4 regions of the Sedimenticola sp. genome follow, and region 4 is predicted to be linked to each of the others. Evidence: riboswitches for the same ligand, from Rfam matches in the RefSeq annotation. Region 4 holds a riboswitch; each other region holds the start of a gene.
What was found. A riboswitch is a leader RNA that binds a small molecule or an ion and turns the genes downstream of it on or off. The one in region 4 is predicted to bind cobalamin.
Positions count from the first base shown of each region.

Region 1: it holds a riboswitch for cobalamin, as region 4 does, so the genes downstream of both, ACQY5R_RS06620 (TonB-dependent receptor domain-containing protein) here and bluB (5,6-dimethylbenzimidazole synthase) in region 4, are expected to answer to the same signal.
Region 2: it holds a riboswitch for cobalamin, as region 4 does, so the genes downstream of both, ACQY5R_RS07935 (hypothetical protein) here and bluB (5,6-dimethylbenzimidazole synthase) in region 4, are expected to answer to the same signal.
Region 3: it holds a riboswitch for cobalamin, as region 4 does, so the genes downstream of both, ACQY5R_RS16290 (helix-turn-helix domain-containing protein) here and bluB (5,6-dimethylbenzimidazole synthase) in region 4, are expected to answer to the same signal.

Region 1 covers NZ_JBNKFS010000007.1:52,439-56,650, reverse strand. Annotated here, with positions in the region: gene ACQY5R_RS06620 (TonB-dependent receptor domain-containing protein) at 1-1,688, opposite strand, end outside; cobalamin riboswitch at 1,881-2,075, opposite strand; gene ACQY5R_RS06615 (energy transducer TonB) at 2,173-3,000, opposite strand; gene pabB (aminodeoxychorismate synthase component I) at 3,014-4,212, opposite strand, start outside.
Region 2 covers NZ_JBNKFS010000009.1:11,447-15,658, reverse strand. Annotated here, with positions in the region: gene ACQY5R_RS07945 (cobyrinate a,c-diamide synthase) at 1-944, opposite strand, end outside; gene cobO (cob(I)yrinic acid a,c-diamide adenosyltransferase) at 947-1,552, opposite strand; gene ACQY5R_RS07935 (hypothetical protein) at 1,557-2,144, opposite strand; cobalamin riboswitch at 2,263-2,490, opposite strand; gene ald (alanine dehydrogenase) at 2,698-3,816, opposite strand; gene lrp (leucine-responsive transcriptional regulator Lrp) at 3,973-4,212, shown strand, end outside.
Region 3 covers NZ_JBNKFS010000028.1:27,749-31,960, reverse strand. Annotated here, with positions in the region: gene ACQY5R_RS16300 (metal ABC transporter solute-binding protein, Zn/Mn family) at 1-1,077, shown strand, start outside; gene nudC (NAD(+) diphosphatase) at 1,156-2,079, opposite strand; gene ACQY5R_RS16290 (helix-turn-helix domain-containing protein) at 2,167-2,391, opposite strand; cobalamin riboswitch at 2,570-2,770, opposite strand; gene ACQY5R_RS16285 (hypothetical protein) at 2,963-3,847, shown strand; gene cmoB (tRNA 5-methoxyuridine(34)/uridine 5-oxyacetic acid(34) synthase CmoB) at 3,938-4,212, opposite strand, start outside.
Region 4 covers NZ_JBNKFS010000004.1:97,904-102,115, forward strand. Annotated here, with positions in the region: gene ACQY5R_RS03820 (histidine phosphatase family protein) at 1-463, opposite strand, end outside; gene cobT (nicotinate-nucleotide--dimethylbenzimidazole phosphoribosyltransferase) at 466-1,515, opposite strand; gene cobU (bifunctional adenosylcobinamide kinase/adenosylcobinamide-phosphate guanylyltransferase) at 1,512-2,039, opposite strand; cobalamin riboswitch at 2,128-2,336, shown strand; gene bluB (5,6-dimethylbenzimidazole synthase) at 2,383-3,117, shown strand; gene ACQY5R_RS03840 (sodium-translocating pyrophosphatase) at 3,431-4,212, shown strand, end outside.

The DNA.
Region 1 (4,212 bases), on a different contig from region 4:
TCCACTACCCCAAAGCCGTCCGTCCTGAGGGTATTGGTGGTATTGCTGTAACTGTGGCTGCGTGCCTTCCAGGTGGCGCCCAATTCGGTGTTGCCGAAGGCCCGGTCGATATCCACCCGAACGGCCCGCTCATTGCGGTCGGTCAGCAGCTTATCCGTGGCACGATTACGCGGATCGAGCAGGGTCAGACTGCCGCTAACCTGCCAACCTGCCAGCTCGGTGCTGACACCGGCCTCCAAACCGTCAATCCTCGCCTGACTGACATTTTGCGGCTGATACACGAACGGGCTGATCTCAACCCACTCAATCAAGCCGTCGATATCGGTGCGGAAGAGATTGACGTTCCACTCACCCCACGCAGGTTTACCCCTGAGCGACAACTCGACGCTCTCCGACTCTTCCGGCGTCAAATTCGGATTGCCGCTCGAACCCCATGGATCCACATAGTAGAGGTCATTAAAGGTCGGCGCACGAAAGCCGGTACCATAGGAAGCCACCAACCGTATCGTCTCGGTTAAGGCCCTTCCCCAGGCGATATTGCCTGTGTTGGCACTGCCAAATGCTTCATTGTCATCGTGGCGTAATCCAATCACCAGATCGTTCTCGCCGAATGCCGTCTGATACTGGACAAACAGCGCCTTATTGTCGCGCTGATTGACACTGTAGGCACTGGTGCCTTCGACCTGATCCCGCAAAAAATCAACGCCAACGGTGAGGATACTCTCTTCGCTGAGCGCCACATCGTTTTGCCAGGCGATCTGGCTCCGTTTGGTATTGAAGAAGGAGCTGAAACCGCTGTTGACGAAGTTGGTTGTCTCATCCCGACTTTCGCCGAGTATGAATGACATATCCCAGGCTTCGGTGGGTGAGTACTCCAGCTTGCCATTCACCGCCCGTTGCAGGAAGTCGGTATCGTATAAATTGCTGGCGCCCCAGGCGCTGTCGTATTCATTCTCGCCCTTTGCCTGTAATGCGCTAAAGCTGAGCTTAAGACCGTTCTCAAAACGGTAGCCGAGGTGACCGGAGATGGAACGATTCTGATAACCGTCCTTATCCGGATTATTGTTTTTCAACGCCGTAAAACCATCCGTTTCAAGATCGGCCAAATCGATACCGTAATCCAGGTTACCCTGACTACCGTTGACCCCCAGTGCCACCCTTCGGGTATTGTGTGAGCCATATTCCGCCTCGGCATTGATCTGCCCACCGCTTGCCCCCTTTTTAGTAAATATCTGGATCACCCCTCCCATAGCATCAGCGCCATAGAGTTGGGAGCGCGGCCCCCGGACGATCTCGATACGCTCGACCTGTGCCAACGGTATATCTTGAATCGCTGTCAGGCCCAGGGTGGCGGAACCGACACGTACACCGTCAATCAATATCAACACCTGTTTCGAGTCGGTACCACGTAGGCGGATACCGGTTGCCTTGCCCAGTCCGCCATTGCTGCTGATGGTGAGTCCCTGTGAGCCATCGAGCAGTTGGGTGAGATCTTTGGCTTGGCTGTGCAGAATATCTTCATGGGTTATCACGGTGACAGCGGCCAACGTCTCATCGATGCTCTGAGCCATCCGATTGGCGGTTACGTTCACCCTGTCAAGTGATGTGGCGGCATGGGTCGCCCCCAGCGGCAGCGCCAGGGCGAGGCTGGATAGAATTATCGATGGATACGGTTTATTGCGGATCATTGTTGGGTCTCTCCGTTACTCCACAGAGGGAGTGCATTTGGAACAAATGCAGGGCGGAAAAGAGAGACTTGCGAATGCCGAGAAGATCTCACGAATCTCAACAGCGGGACTGCATACAAGTACAGGTATTTCCGACCTGCCTGAATGCGTCAGCTAACGGAAGACCGCTCTACTGAATACCCCGTTCGGTAGAAATGCGACGCATGAAAGGCAGGTTTCCTGACTTGCAGATCGACACCCGATGTCGCCTTCCCAATCGTTGGATCAGTGGCTTCGTGAAACCGGATTACTTGCTTACAGTTGCGAGGACAGTCGAGGAGTTGCCTGGATCAGGCTCACCTTGTTCCCTATTAACCCTTAACGGGCACCTTTCAGAGGCGGCTATTTTAAGCCAAGTTGAAAAATCCACAAGGGAATTTACTCCCCATAGAATATTCGGCCATGCAGGTATTCGCTGTTTTGGGCGCTGTTTTCCATCCAGCCGTCAATTCATGGCAAAACGGATAGGTAATTGAAACTCCCACTGATCGCGGCCCAGTTGGGGGGGAATCCGCTTAAAACGCCCCAGATCCAAAACCGCCCGGGAAGCGGCCCGGTCCAGAATCGACCAGTGGGAACTGCTGACGATCTCTACGTTGGCGATGGTACCGTCCTTAAGCACAGTGAACAGCACCCTGACCTCACCCTCATAACCCTTTTTGCGCGCCCGCAACGGGTAGCGTTTGTGCCTTTCTATGGCAGCCACCAAATCATCCATGTAAGACTGTTCAATCTGATTCAGCTCCCCTTCCCGCTGCTTTGACGCGATATCAGAGCGGTGTGAGTCTGTGGCCAGCGCAGGACCGGAGGAACCGGTCTGCGACAGCTCCGACACTGCCTCAAGGGGCGAATCGGCCTGTTTCGCCGATTCCGCTATGTCTTGCGTTGTCGGCGGCAGGGGCTGCTTCTGCTGCACGGAGGAAGCGGCCGCCGGCGGTTGCTTTTCTACACGACCGGATGCGCTGGGTGCTTGAGTGGCAGGTGACGTCCGGGGCAGCCTCGGCTGTCTGGGCGGCGGTACGGGTTCGATCGCTTTCGGCGTCAACGGCCCCGCCACCCGAACAGTCGGCTTTTGTGGTGATACGCTCACTTCAGTCGAGGGCGGCTCCGGCACATTCGGTAAGCTGTTTTTGCCACGCACAACGGCAACCTTCACGCCCTTGCCCGGAGCGGCCGCTTCCGACCGCTCTTGCAACGTAACGCTACCCAAATAGAAAAAAACTGTTCCGTGGGCCAGTAGTGACAGAAACACACTGACCATGCGCGCTGACATGAGTTTCTTCAATTCAACCGTTTATCAAGTCCTGGAAAGCCGCATCTTGGGCGCGTCCAGGGAGTGAATGGTCAGGTTGCAATAGCTGGAGCATCGCCTTTGCCTTGTGAAAGGTTTCCTGATACTCGGCTTCCATTTCCGAGTCTGCTACCAGACCACCACCTGCCCAAAAGCGCATCCTACCATCAATATGCACCAGCGTGCGTATAGCGATATTGGTGTCCATTTGGCCGTCGAATCCGATATAGCCGATCGAGCCGCAATAGACACCGCGCCGCTCCGGCTCCAACTGTTCAATGATCTCCATCGCCCGCAATTTCGGCGTTCCGGTGATGGAGCCACCAGGGAAACAGCCCCGCAGCAGATCCAGCGTATCCCGATTCGATGCCAGCCGACTGTTAATAACGGAGACCAGATGATGCACCGTAGCATAGCTCTCCAAACCGAAAAGTTGGCTAACCTCGACACTGCCCAGGGCACTGGATTTACTCAGATCATTTCGCAACAGATCCACAATCATCAGGTTTTCCGCCCGATCCTTGCTACTCTCCTGTAGCCGCTTCCGCAGCAACAGATCCTCCCCGGGGTCCGCACCGCGCGGCACTGTCCCCTTGATCGGCCGGGTCTCCACCAAACCGTTCCTGACCTTGAGGAACCGCTCCGGTGATGAGCAGAGCACCTGCACCGCCGGCGTGTTGAGATAGGCCGAAAACGGTGCCGGATTGAGCCTCCGCAACTGCTGGTACGCCTGCCAGGGATCGCCCTCGGTCGTGACGGAAAAACCTTGCGCCAAATTCACCTGATAGCAGTCCCCTTCCAATATATAGCGCTGTACCTGCCGAAAGGCGTCCGCATACTGCTGCCGGGTCATATTGGATGAGAGGGTCCCTGTCACCTTGAAGGGAGCCGTTTTCGTGTGGGTACCGGGACGGCTGAAACGCTCCTCCAATTGCGTCCACTGTAGCCTTGTACGCGGGTCAAACCCGCTACCGGCCAACCAACTGCGCTGCTCCAGGTGATCCACCACCACCGCCCAGTCATAGATTCCGATGGCCATCTCCGGCAATGACTCCCTATCCCGCGCCTTTACCGGTAATCGTTCAAGCAAGCGTCCCAAGTCATAGGAGAAGTAACCCAACGCGCCACCATAAAAGGGCAATGGACCGGCCTGTTCCGCCGGATACCGTTTAAGTAACGACTGCAACAGTCGCA
Region 2 (4,212 bases), on a different contig from region 4:
AGCAGCGGCCTGCCGGCGGCATGGTGCGCGCTTATCGCCTGCTTCATGGCGTGGTTGGCTGCCAACCGGTCGAGGTGCAGCTCTGGATAACCACCCGGCAGGTAGAGCGCATCGGCCGCAGGCAGCGTATGATCGGCCAGCGGCGAAAACGGAAGTAACCTGGCGCCCAGCGCTTGCAGCAGTTCAAGATTGGCCCGGTACAAAAAGGTGAATGCAGCATCGTCTGCCAACGCGATACGCACACCGGCCAGCAACGGCGGCAAGGCTTCGGTTTGCGTGGCGGTAAACCGGACCGGTTGCGGCAGGTCATGAGTAACCTGCTTCAGCGCTTGCGCGGAGCGCGCAATGCGCGCGTCCAGATCACCGATCTCATCCGCCTGCAGCAGGCCCAGATGGCGCTCCGGCAGCGCGATCTCCGCCTCCCGCGCCAGCCAACCGTAAGCGGTCACTCCGCCCGGCAGACTCTCTCTGAGCATCCGGTAATGGCCTTCGCCCGCCACCCGGTTGGCCAATACCCCGGCAAAAGCCAACCCCGGTCGGTAATGCTGCAAACCGTGCACGATCGCACCAAAGGTCTGCGCCATGGCGCTGCCGTCGATCACTGCCAACACCGGGATACCGAACAGTGCGGCCAGATCGGCGCTGCAGGGGTTGCCGTCGAACAGCCCCATCACCCCTTCGATCAGGATCAGATCGGCTGACCCCGCCGCCTCGTACAGTAGTTGTCGGCAATGGGCTTCGCCCCCCATCCAGAGATCGAGCTGATACACCGGATGACCCGAGGCCCGCTGCAGGATCATCGGGTCGAGAAAATCGGGGCCGGTTTTGAACACCCGCACACGCAGTCCCCGGTCGCGGTACAACCGCGCCAGCGCCGCCGTAACCGTGGTCTTGCCCTGCCCGGATGCGGGCGCCGTAATGAACAGTGCGGGACAGCGCCGCACGCTCACCAATCGACTCCCGGCTGCGCCCGGATGCCGGCCCGGAAAGCGTGTTTGATATCGGTCAGTCCGGTGACCGTATCGGCCGCTTCACACAACGCGTCGGGCGCCCCCCGGCCGGTGATCACCACATGCTGCATCGGTGGGCGCGCCACCAGATCATCCAGGACGGTTGACAGCTCCAACCAACCATACTTGAGCGGATAGGTGAGTTCATCCAGCACCACCAGCCCGATGGCCGGATCCCGTAACAGCGTCCGTACTGTCTCCCAGCCGCGTTGTGCGGTGGCGATATCCTGTTCGAGATTCTGCGTCTCCCAGGTAAACCCCTCACCCAGTACATGCCAGGTCACGCCGGGCTGACGGCTGAAGAAGCCCTCTTCCCCGGTATCACTACGCCCTTTGACAAACTGCGCCACACCGACCTGCATACCGTGTCCCAAGGCGCGCGCCAGCATGCCGAAGGCGGAACTGGATTTGCCTTTGCCGTTACCGGTGAGGACCAGCAACAGCCCCTTGTCCTGATCCGCTTGGGCGATGGCGCTATCCACCACCGTCTTTTTGCGTTGCATGCGTTGGCGGTGACGCGACGATTTATCCGACTCACTCATATGTTTATCCTGCGTCCAGATGATGGGATGACGGCGCTCCGCGCACCAAACCGAACAGCAGGTGCACGACAGCGGCGACGCCCAGATAGAAGGCCAGCGATTGCAGGTAAGCCGGGAAATAACGCAGCAGTCGCACGCCGAATTCCGTCAGGGTCGGTTCCGCAAAGCGTCCGGAAAAGAAGTAGAACCCGCCGCTGGAAAACAGCTCACAAACCGTCGCCCCAACCAGTGCCGCGCCGATCAGCGGCAACAGGGTACACCAGGCAAAGCGGTGGCGGCCGGCATACCAGCGCCCGGCTGTCCAGAGCGCGCCATAGGCAGGTAGCAGAAGCAGATAGGCCGGCGTCACACAGAAGGCGTTGACGCCCCCCCAGGTGATCGCGGCGTAATCCAGCAACCCGGCAAGTGCGAACAGCCCGGGCAGTACCCAGACAGGACGCAGGTAGACACCGGCAAGAAAGAAACAGGCCCAGGTGGCACCGGGCAGGTTTTGTAAGGTAGCGAAATGGTGACCGCGAGTGGCGATGATAAGCAGCACCAGGACCATACCGATAAGCAGTTGGTTGTTGTTGGAAAGGGTCAATCTGTTCATATTTTTTCCTCGGACGCACCGACCCGTGCGCCAAACAGTGGCAGAACGACACGACAGAGGAGAAGATAAACGAACAGAGCGGAAAACCCGCTGCAGTCGCCGCATCGCCCTCCGCAATGTCAACTTTCCTGCTCAGGCCGGTCTCCGGGCTGGCGAGTGGTAGGACTACCGGACGGACCGCCTTCCCACGTCGAGACGCAGTGGCCGTGTGATCCGTCGTAACTCGCTTACCGTTGCGGGGGCAGCGCCGGACTTGTTCATAATCTGACTGGGTCAGGAACGCACCGGCTTCCCGTTTCATCCCGTGGGCGGATACCCGCGGGACACCTGAAGCAGATCAAAGGAAGCTATAGCAAAGCCGTTGGGGTGTCAACAAACCGCCCTCAAGGCACGGTTTATTGCAACTATCCGGTTACCGCATGAGGGACAATCGATATAGGTAAGATAGCTCGCTCCATGCTACCGATTGCCGATTCATCCAGAACGACAAAATAGAACGGGGTCCTGCATCCTGCGCGACCCCGCCCCTCTGCCAATGAATCGGTGAACCGTGTCAGCGTGACAACGCCTCGGCGGCCGGCAAATAATCGTAACCCAGATCGTGGGCCACCGCTTCGTAGGTCACCCGACCCTTGTGCACATTCAATCCGGCCAGCAAGCAGGGATCATCCGCCAGCGCCTTGGGGAAACCCTTATCAGCCAGCGCCAGGGCAAACGGTAGCGTGGCGTTGTTCAGGGCAAAGGTGGAGGTCCGGGCAACGGCGCCTGGCATGTTGGCGACACAGTAATGGACAATGTTATCCACGATATAGGTGGGATCGGCATGGGTGGTGGCGTGGGACGTTTCAAAACAGCCGCCCTGGTCGATCGCCACATCCACCAACACCGAGCCCGGCTTCATCCGGCCGAGCATTTCACGGGTAACCAGTTTAGGAGCGGCAGCCCCAGGCACCAGTACCGCCCCCACCACCAGATCGGCATCCAGCACATACTGCTCCAGCGCCTCCTTGGTGGAGTAGATGGTGTTGAGTCGGCCGCCAAACTGCAGATCCAGCTCCGCCAGGCGTTCGATGGAGCGATCGAGTACCGTGACATGCGCTTCCAGACCCATCGCCATACGGATGGCGTTGGTACCGACCACACCGCCGCCGATCACCACCACATTGGCCGGCGCCACACCCGGCACGCCACCCAGCAACAGACCCGCCCCGCCGTGGGATTTTTCCAGACACATGGCACCCGCCTGGATCGACATGCGCCCGGCCACTTCCGACATCGGCACCAGCAGCGGCAAGCCGCCGCGCTTATCCGTGACGGTTTCATAAGCAATAGCGGTGACACCGGAGGCGACCAACAGCTCGGTCTGGGTAGGATCGGGAGCCAGATGCAGATAGGTAAACAGCAGCTGTCCCTCACGCAACATGCGGCATTCGTTCGGTTGCGGCTCTTTGACCTTCACCACCATCTCGGCCCGTTCGAAAATGGTCTCAGCCGCAGCAACGATCTCGGCCCCCACCGCCTGGTAGGCGGAATCGTCAAAACCGATACCGACACCCGCCTGGGTCTCCACCATGACTTGATGTCCATGATGAATCAGTTCACTGACGCTGGCAGGGGTGAGGCCGACCCGGTATTCGTTATTTTTGATCTCTTTGGGTACACCGATGAGCATAGGTTCTCTCCAGACTAGAGGTTGGACGGTTGGTAGTAATCGTTGTCGTCAACAAACAGTATTAAGAATTTAGACTATTTCTCTCGGCATTTTTTCGTTTTGTTTACTATTTTACGCTAAAATTTGCTGGCATATTCACTGATGGCAATAAATATTATGAGCATAGCCAAAAAATCACAGGCAAGATTGCTGGACCGCATAGACCGACGCATCTTGCGCACCTTGCAGGTCGACGGCCGTATTTCCTATGTCGAATTGGGCAAGGCGGTGGGGCTCTCCACCTCACCCTGCCTGGAGCGGGTCAAGCGGCTGGAGCAAGAGGGATACATCAAGGGCTACTGCGCCATACTGAATCCCCAGTTGTTGGCGGCCAGCCTGTTGATCTATGTCGAGGTC
Region 3 (4,212 bases), on a different contig from region 4:
ATGGAACGCGATCCTTTTTTCTGGCTGGATAGCCGCAATACCCTGATCCTGGTGGACGAACTGGCCAGGGCGTTGATGGATGCGGACGGTGCCCGGGCGCATCTCTATAGACGGAACCGCGCCAACCTGTTGGCACGGGTGGCCGAACTTGACCGGCGTCTTGAATACGGGTATCGGGGATTGAAAAGTGGTATCGGCATGGCGTACTACGACACCCTGCAATACTTCGAGCAAGCTTATGCGTTGAAGATACGCGGCGTGTTGGCGCAGTCGCCACAGCAGTCGGTAGAGGCGATCAAACTGCTACAGAGTCACGCCAAACTGAAAGAGGGTTACTACGCCTGTTTGTTGACCGAGCGTGGTATGCCGATGCCGGAACTGCCGCTGCTGACCGAAGGGGTGGATATCAATATCGGCATTCTGGACAGTTTCGGCAGCGCTATGAAGGCGGGACCGGAACTCTATTTTGAACTGATGAAGAATAACACCGATACCATCAAAAGCTGTCTGCAGTACAGTGGTGATGCGGCTAAGTTGGCGGCCAAGGAGCAGTACGAACCCGAAGTGGCGAAGATCGGCGGGAAATTTATGCTGATCGACCAGGATGGAAAACTGGTCACGGAAAAGGATATGCAGGGTAAGTTCCAACTGATCTATTTCGGTTACACCTTCTGTCCCGATATCTGTCCCACCTCGTTGCAGGTGATGTCACTGGCGCTGGATATGCTGGGTGATCGGGCCGATCTGATCAAACCCTATTTCATTACCGTGGATCCGGAGCGGGACAACGCCAAGGTGATGAAAAATTATGTCCAATACTTTAATCAGCATTTGGTGGGTTTGACCGGCACCAAGGTGATGATTGAACGGGTGGCCAAGGAGTTCAAGGTGAAGTATGCCAAGGTGATAGAGCCGGGCAGTGATCCGAATCTCTACATCATGGATCACTCGGCCAGCGTCTACCTGATGGCACCCAATGGGGAGTTCATCACCAAATTTGCCCACGGTATCTCGGCGAAGCAGATGGTAGAGGCGCTGAACAGTTATCTGCCGAAGCAGAAAGCAGACTCCCGCTGATTCATGTCAGGGCAGGCCGTGGCGCCTGCCCGTTACCAACGCTTTCTGGAAATATAGGGCACCGTTCAGTTACTGCGCTCACGCCCCATGTTTTGCGTGCATCCAGGTTTCGATCAGGCGCCAGGAGATAGAGTCTCTTCTGGGCAAGCGAAATTGATCGTTTTCGGGCGAGTTGAGCAACTGGTCCCGATGAAACCAGCCGGCACTCTCCAGTTCGACACCGTCCACCTGAATCTCTTTGCTGGCCGCCTCGGCATAAAATCCGAGCATGATAGAGGAGGGAAAGGGCCAGGGTTGGGAAGAGTGGTAACGAATATTCGCTACCCGGATGCCGGCCTCTTCGCTCACTTCACGGGCTACGGCATCTTCCAGGCTCTCTCCCGGCTCGACAAAACCGGCCAGGGTGGAGTGCATGCCGGCCGGCCAGGCCGGTTGCCTGCCCAGCAGGCAGTAATCGCCATTGTGCACCAACATGATAACGGCCGGATCGATGCGCGGATGGTGCGCTTGCTGGCACTCTGGGTCACTACAGAGCCGCATGTTGCCGGCCCGGGTGGATAGGGTCGGACTGCCGCATACGCCACAATAACGGTGGTGCCGGTGCCAATAGGCCATGGCCCGGGCGTGGGCCAACAGGGCGCCAGTGTGCCGGTCCAGCAGGGGGCCAATGCTGCGAAGATCCTGGAAGCGTAGTTCGTCCTGGCCGGTCAACGCGGCATCCGGCTGCTCCAGCTGGGAAATGTCCAGCGCGAGCCAGATCAAACCTTGAGTGTCCCGACCAAGCAGGATCTGATCTTCGGCTAATTCCAGCAGCGCGCCGGCGGCATTGCCCGGATAAGAGACCGGAAGCGGGTCAGGGGTGACCAGGTGCTGATTGCGCCACACCGGCAGCAGTCGGCACTTTTCAGTGGTCAGCATCGACTGCAGCCAGTCGGGATCGTCGCGCAGGTGGTCCAGCCGATCAAACTCCCGGTTACTGTAATAGTTTGGTTTTTTCATCATTTGTCTAGCATGGACAATCTCACCGGCAAAAGCAAAACCGGAATGCTTCCGTTACCCAGAGTGGGGACCGGCCAAAAGCGGCGCCGCTTACCGTTCTGCCAGTCCCATCAGGTAACGGGGGTCGGCGGTCGGTAGCGACTGGCAGATCTTGGTAAAGTTCCGCAAATTGGGCAACCGTCTACCGCAGCAGAAGTGGTTGATCTGGCTCGGCTTGAGCCCGGTGCGGTTGGCCAGCTCCAGTTGTGAAATACGTGCCTGGTGGAGGCAACTGTTCAGGCGTAAGGCAAATGCCTCAGGATCGCTGTAGTGCATTGAGATACCTGCGAATTCGGTAGAAAGATCAGCGGGAAGATTGGGCAGAGCGATCGACGCGCTGGCCTGACTCAAGCTGATGATGGCGCAGGAAACGAAGGGTTGAACGGCCGTAAACGGTTGCCGAATGGTGTTTGGTTGTCATGTCATGTTCCTTTGGGACACCCCGCCCCAGTGAATAGCTGAAAGGTCGATGGCAGGTCTCCTGGCTCGCGGGTCTTGATTCAACTGTCGCCTTCCCGGATTGCTCCAGTGGCAAGATGACATGAACTCTCCGCTTACAGTTGCGGGGGCAGCCACGGCTTGGGTTTCCCCATCCCGTGTTCCCTTTTAATCCTATCGGCCGATGCCGTTCGGAACCATCGCGGTCATTCTAGCGATAGCCGGCCGATTGGTGCAAGGCGCAGTTATTCTTCCCCCCAAGGCGGCCCCTGTTCGGCAGGTTATCGGCAAAATAATTTTATTGAATGTTCTTCTTGGGATTGATCTGGTAAATTCACTGGCAGCGCACCTTGGGTGTGCAGATAAAAGAGGCCGTTTTTAAGGTCCATCATCATCTTGGGAGGATTTCATGCGAACTGTTCATCTTGCAGCGTTGCTGCTGTCACTGTTGTTAGCCAGTTTTTCACTTACTGCCCAGGAATCGGACCGGGTCCGGCCTTTTGTCCTGGCTGAGGTAGCCCATACCCCGTTGGATGCCAAACGGCAGTCCGTCAAGACGGCATTGGCACAAGCGGGTTTTTCCATCGCCGGTGAATACACGCCTTACTCCGGTTCTCATATCCTGGTTATCACCGATGAGACGTTGCGCAAGAAGGCCGCGGCTTCGGCCATGGGTGGCTATGGTGCGGCACTCCGGGTTTCCCTGACGGAGCAGAATGGGGCGGTACAAGTGAGCTATACCGATCCGCAATGGATGGGCAATGTCTATCGCATGGCGGGTGATTTCACCGCGCTGAGCAGTCGCCTTCAAAGTGCTCTGGGGCGGCAATCGGCGTTCGGTTCCGGTGGCGGTCGTACCGTGGACAACCTACGGGAATATCACTATATGATGTTCATGCCCTATTTTGACGATCAGGTGGAGCTGGCCAGTTACGACTCTCATCAGGCGGCACTGGACGCTGTCGAGGCGGGCCTCGCCGCCGGTAAGGGCGGGGTGAGCAAAATCTCACGGGTGGATGTGATCGGTAAAGACGAGTCGTTGTTCAATGTGGCGATCAAGGAGGGGGCCGGGGCGGATGCGCCGGTGATGAAGATCATCGATCAGGCCGAGATGCGACATACCGCCCACTTGCCGTATGACTTGCTGGTTTCCGGTAACAAGGTCTATATGTTGCACGGCAAGTTCCGTATTGCCCAGAGCTTCCCGGATCTGACGATGTCCACCTTTATGAAGATATCGGATGCACCGGATGCCATCGAACAGTCGCTGAAGATGGCGGTGAGCGGTCAATAGCATCATCACCAGGCTGGGTACGGTGATCGACACGACACCGTGCCCGGTTTGAGCGGCTTGCTGCTATCGAGTTGTGATCCGCCTGTCGGCTCAGCCTGCGTCGGCTATCAGTACGGCCCGTAACGGCGCCGGATATCCCTCGATGGTTCGGCTGCTGTCGTTCGGGTCGAGATAGTCGGCCAGTGATTCAAAACGCATCCAATCGGTAGAGCGTTGCTCGGTGGTGGTGGTGGGTGTTACGTCCACGACCCGGACATGGTGAAAGCCGCAGCGCGTTAGCCAGCCCGCCAGCGTGTCGGGTGTGGGAATGAACCAGACATTGCGCATCTTGGCGTAGCGTCCCTCCGGTACCAGTACCTGTCCCG
Region 4 (4,212 bases):
CGCCGCCATGGGCCACGATCAACAGATGCCGACCGGCTGAGGTGGCCTGGATATCTTGCCAGGCGGACACCACACGGGATTGAAATTGCATCATCGGCTCCCCTCCCGGCGGAGGACAATCGATAGGGTTGTTCCAGAACTTCGTGAGCGATTGGGGAGACACCTTAAACAGCACCTCAGGTGAGCAGCCTTCCCAATCGCCAAAGCCGATCTCCCGAAGTCGCTCATCACGTTCCATGGGGATATCCAGTTTTTCACTTAACTCCTCGGCGAACTCCGCACAACGTAATAGCGGAGAAGAGCGAATACAATCCCAAGTAGCGTGGTCGGTGGTCGCCTGACGCATCTGCTGCCAACCCCGATCACTCAAGCGGTCATCACGCCAACCGCGAAACAAAACTCCGCCCTCAGGCTCTCCGTGACGTATTAGATCAATCGTGGTCACGGCGTCCGTATTCGACACATTCACCCCTCTGCCACACCTGAATCGGCGAAGGTTGCCATGCCGTTATGCAGATCACAGGCCACTCGCAGCAAAGGTAAAGCAGTTGCAGCGCCACTGCCTTCTCCCAGGCGCATCCCAAGATTCAGTAAGGGCTTGGCATCCAGCGACTGCAACATAGCCTGATGGCCCGGCTCGGCAGATTGATGAGAGAATAGTAACCACTGCCGCACATCGGGCTGACAGCGCACCGCCACCAATGCCGCCGCCGTAGTGATATAGCCATCAATCAGGACGGGGATGCCCAGTTGCGCACAGCTAATATAGGCTCCGGCAAGCGCCGCAATTTCAAAGCCGCCTAAGCAGCGCAACGCTTCCAACGGCTGGTGGGTCAAATCGTCATAACGGGATATAGCCTCTCTCAGCAACGCAGCCTTGTGCGCAACGCCTTGACGATCGAGTCCCGTTCCCGGTCCGGCCAACTTTTCGGGGTCACACGGAAGCAGTACACAGCCCAGAGCCGCCGCAGGTGTGGTGTTTCCGATACCCATGTCACCGCCGATAAACAGTTCAGCCCCTTGCTCTTTGGCCCTGAGGGCGGCCGCCCGCCCGGCATTGAGGGCGATGGCTAGTTGCTCCGGGGACATGGCGTCTTCATATTGCAGATTCGCCGTACCGGCACCCGCGCGATGACTGATCACACCGGGTAGATCAGCCGGTTCAACCACCGTGCCCACATCCACCACTTCAAGTACCGCGCCCAGGGAGTTTGACAGTACGCTGATCGCCGCCCCACCCGCCGAGAAATTGGCCACCATCTGTACCGTCACCTCTTGAGGAAAGGCGGAGACACCGGATGCGGCTACGCCGTGATCAGCGGCAAAGACCGTAATTTGAACCTTATCCACCCGCGGTGCTTCACTGCCCTGCAAAGCAGCCAATTGAATCGCCAAGGTTTCCAGCATGCCCAAGGAGCCGGCCGGCTTGGTCAATTGACCCTGCCTCTGCGTCGCCTGTGATGCGACGGTTTGATCCGGTAATAGCACCGAGTGAGTAAGCCAGTCTGTGTTCAAATCTGTTCCCCTTTTAATGTCAGTGGCAAACCCGCCACGGTTAATATTACCCGGTCACATAGCTGGGCCAGCTGTTGATGTAGCCAGCCGGACTCATCCTGAAAACGTCGGGATATTTCACCCATGGGTACAATACCCATACCGACTTCATTGCCGACCAGAATTAGATTGCCCGGCAGTTCAGGCAGGAGGCGGATCAATGCCGCCGTCTGTGCCCGGAAATGTCGTCCCTCTTCCATCAGTAAGATATTGGAGAGCCAGAGTGTCAGGCAATCTACAATCAGAAACCGTCCCGCCCCGCAGTGCTGACTGAGCGCCCCTGAAAGATTCACCGGTTCTTCAATGGTCAGCCAGGTTTCGGGTCTTCTGTCACGGTGTACTCGGATACGCTGATCCATCTCTATGTCGCTCTCCGCCAAAGCCGCGGTGGCGATATAGATCACTTCCTCACCCGACTCTTTTGCCAGCCGTTCCGCCAGAGAACTTTTACCGGACCGGGCTCCCCCGAGAATCAACTGTTTCACGTCGTGAACACCTATCGAATCAAAAGGCGCTCATTATGGAGGCCAAATAATCAGAGGTAAACTTTCTCGCTAAAACCTGTAAACTTAGCCGTTCAACATCTCTTCAGGTGCCCCGCCTTCGCGGCAGGGAGAATCGGGAAAGCGGTGTAATTCCGCTACGTGCCCAACGCTGTGATGGGGATTTCATGAGTGGATGACGTCCATAGAGGCCGTTGTCAGCCACTGGACTCAGGTCCGGGAAGGTGCCCATGAAAGATGATCCAGAGTCAGAAGACCGGCCTGAAGAAACTCAGCGATGGATACCTGGTCACGTATCCTCGATTTTCCAAGCAAGGGGAATATTATGGAAAATCAATCTGTTACACATCAACCAGAACTCGCGTTCGATGATAGCGAACGTAACGCACTGTATAAAGCGATCTACTCTCGCCGGGATGTCCGGGGACAATTCAAGCCTGATCCCATCCCGGATGACGTGCTGGCGCGCCTGTTACAGGCAGCCCATCATGCGCCGTCCGTCGGTTTCATGCAGCCGTGGAATTTCCTCCTGATACGCTCCCCGGAAATTAAACAGCAAGTTCACCAGTTGTTCCTGTCTGCGAACCGGGAAGCCGAGACGATGTTCGAGACGCCAGAGAAGCGACAGCTCTACAGTACCCTCAAACTGGAAGGCATTCTGGAGTCCCCGATTAATTTGGTTATTACTTGCGACCGGGAACGTGCGGGGCCCGTCGTCATCGGGCGGACCCACGATATGGCGATGGACATCTATAGCAGTGTCTGTGCCGTACAAAATCTCTGGCTTGCCGCACGCAGTGAGGGCGTGGGCGTGGGTTGGGTCAGCATCTTTGATCGGATGAAACTGAAAAAATTGCTCAATCTTCCGGCGCAGGTTACCCCGGTCGCCTACCTCTGCATCGGCTACGTAGCGCATTTTTTCGCCGAACCTGAATTGAAGAGTGCCGGCTGGCGCGATCGACTGCCCCTTAAAGACCTGGTCTACTTTGACCATTGGGAGAACAGCCACCCTGAAGAAGGGTGCACACTGTTATCTGTGCTGGAATCGACACCCTATTAATCTTAATCTCGGGGAGGGGCCTCTCCCTCTCCGTCAGTCAACTCCATCCCATCTCACTCATTATCAACCCTTGATATAGAGCAGGTTTTTACCCCCTATAGGGACTGTTAATGGACCCGGATTCGGATATACTCTTGATTGCTTTTATTAATCCGGCTATTTGAGTAATTTATCTTGCAACACCAAATGCAGTGCGATTCTGTTGTTCCATTTGCCTTACTGTCAGGACCGTCAAACTAGGGATTAATGCCACTCATTGTCATTAACCCGGACGGTTGTTTTTTTATGTTGAATAAAAAAAACGAGGGGAGAGATGAGTTTAAGTCACTTACTACCGCCACTATTGGGGATACTGGGCCTGTTTGCGGCCTTTAAAATTTATAAGCTGGTCATGCTTTACGAGACCGGTAATGAAAAAGTCACCAAAATTGCCGAAGCGATACATGAAGGCGCCATGGTCTTCATGAGACGTGAATACAAGATGCTGGGGACATTCTCAGCCGTCCTGGTCATCCTTCTGCTGTTTATGTTGGGCGTAAAAACCGCCTTTGCATTTGTCGTGGGTGCCAGTGCTTCTGCGCTTGCCGGCTATATTGGTATGTTTTCCGCCACTCAGGCCAATGTGAGAACCACTACGGCGGCACATGAAAAAGGTGCTTCTGAAGCCCTGTCCATCGCCTTCTTCGGTGGGTCTATTATGGGACTGTCGGTCGCCTCATTGGGTCTGATCGGCCTCGGCACCCTGTATCTCTTCTTTGGTGGCGATCCTGAGACGGCTCACGCCATACACGGTTTCGGCATGGGCGCCTCTACCGTTGCCCTCTTCTCGCGTGTCGGTGGTGGCATCTTCACCAAATCGGCCGATGTGGGCGCTGACTTGGTCGGCAAGATCGAAGCCGGGATTCCGGAGGATGACCCTCGTAACCCGGGAGTTATCGCCGATAACGTCGGGGACAACGTAGGGGACGTCGCAGGCATGGGGTCGGATATCTTCGAGTCTTACTGCGGAGCCATGATCGCGACGATCGCCATCGCCTCGACCATGACAGCGGATGTTCTCGACCCCATAGGCAAGCAGGCTGATTTGATGTTCCT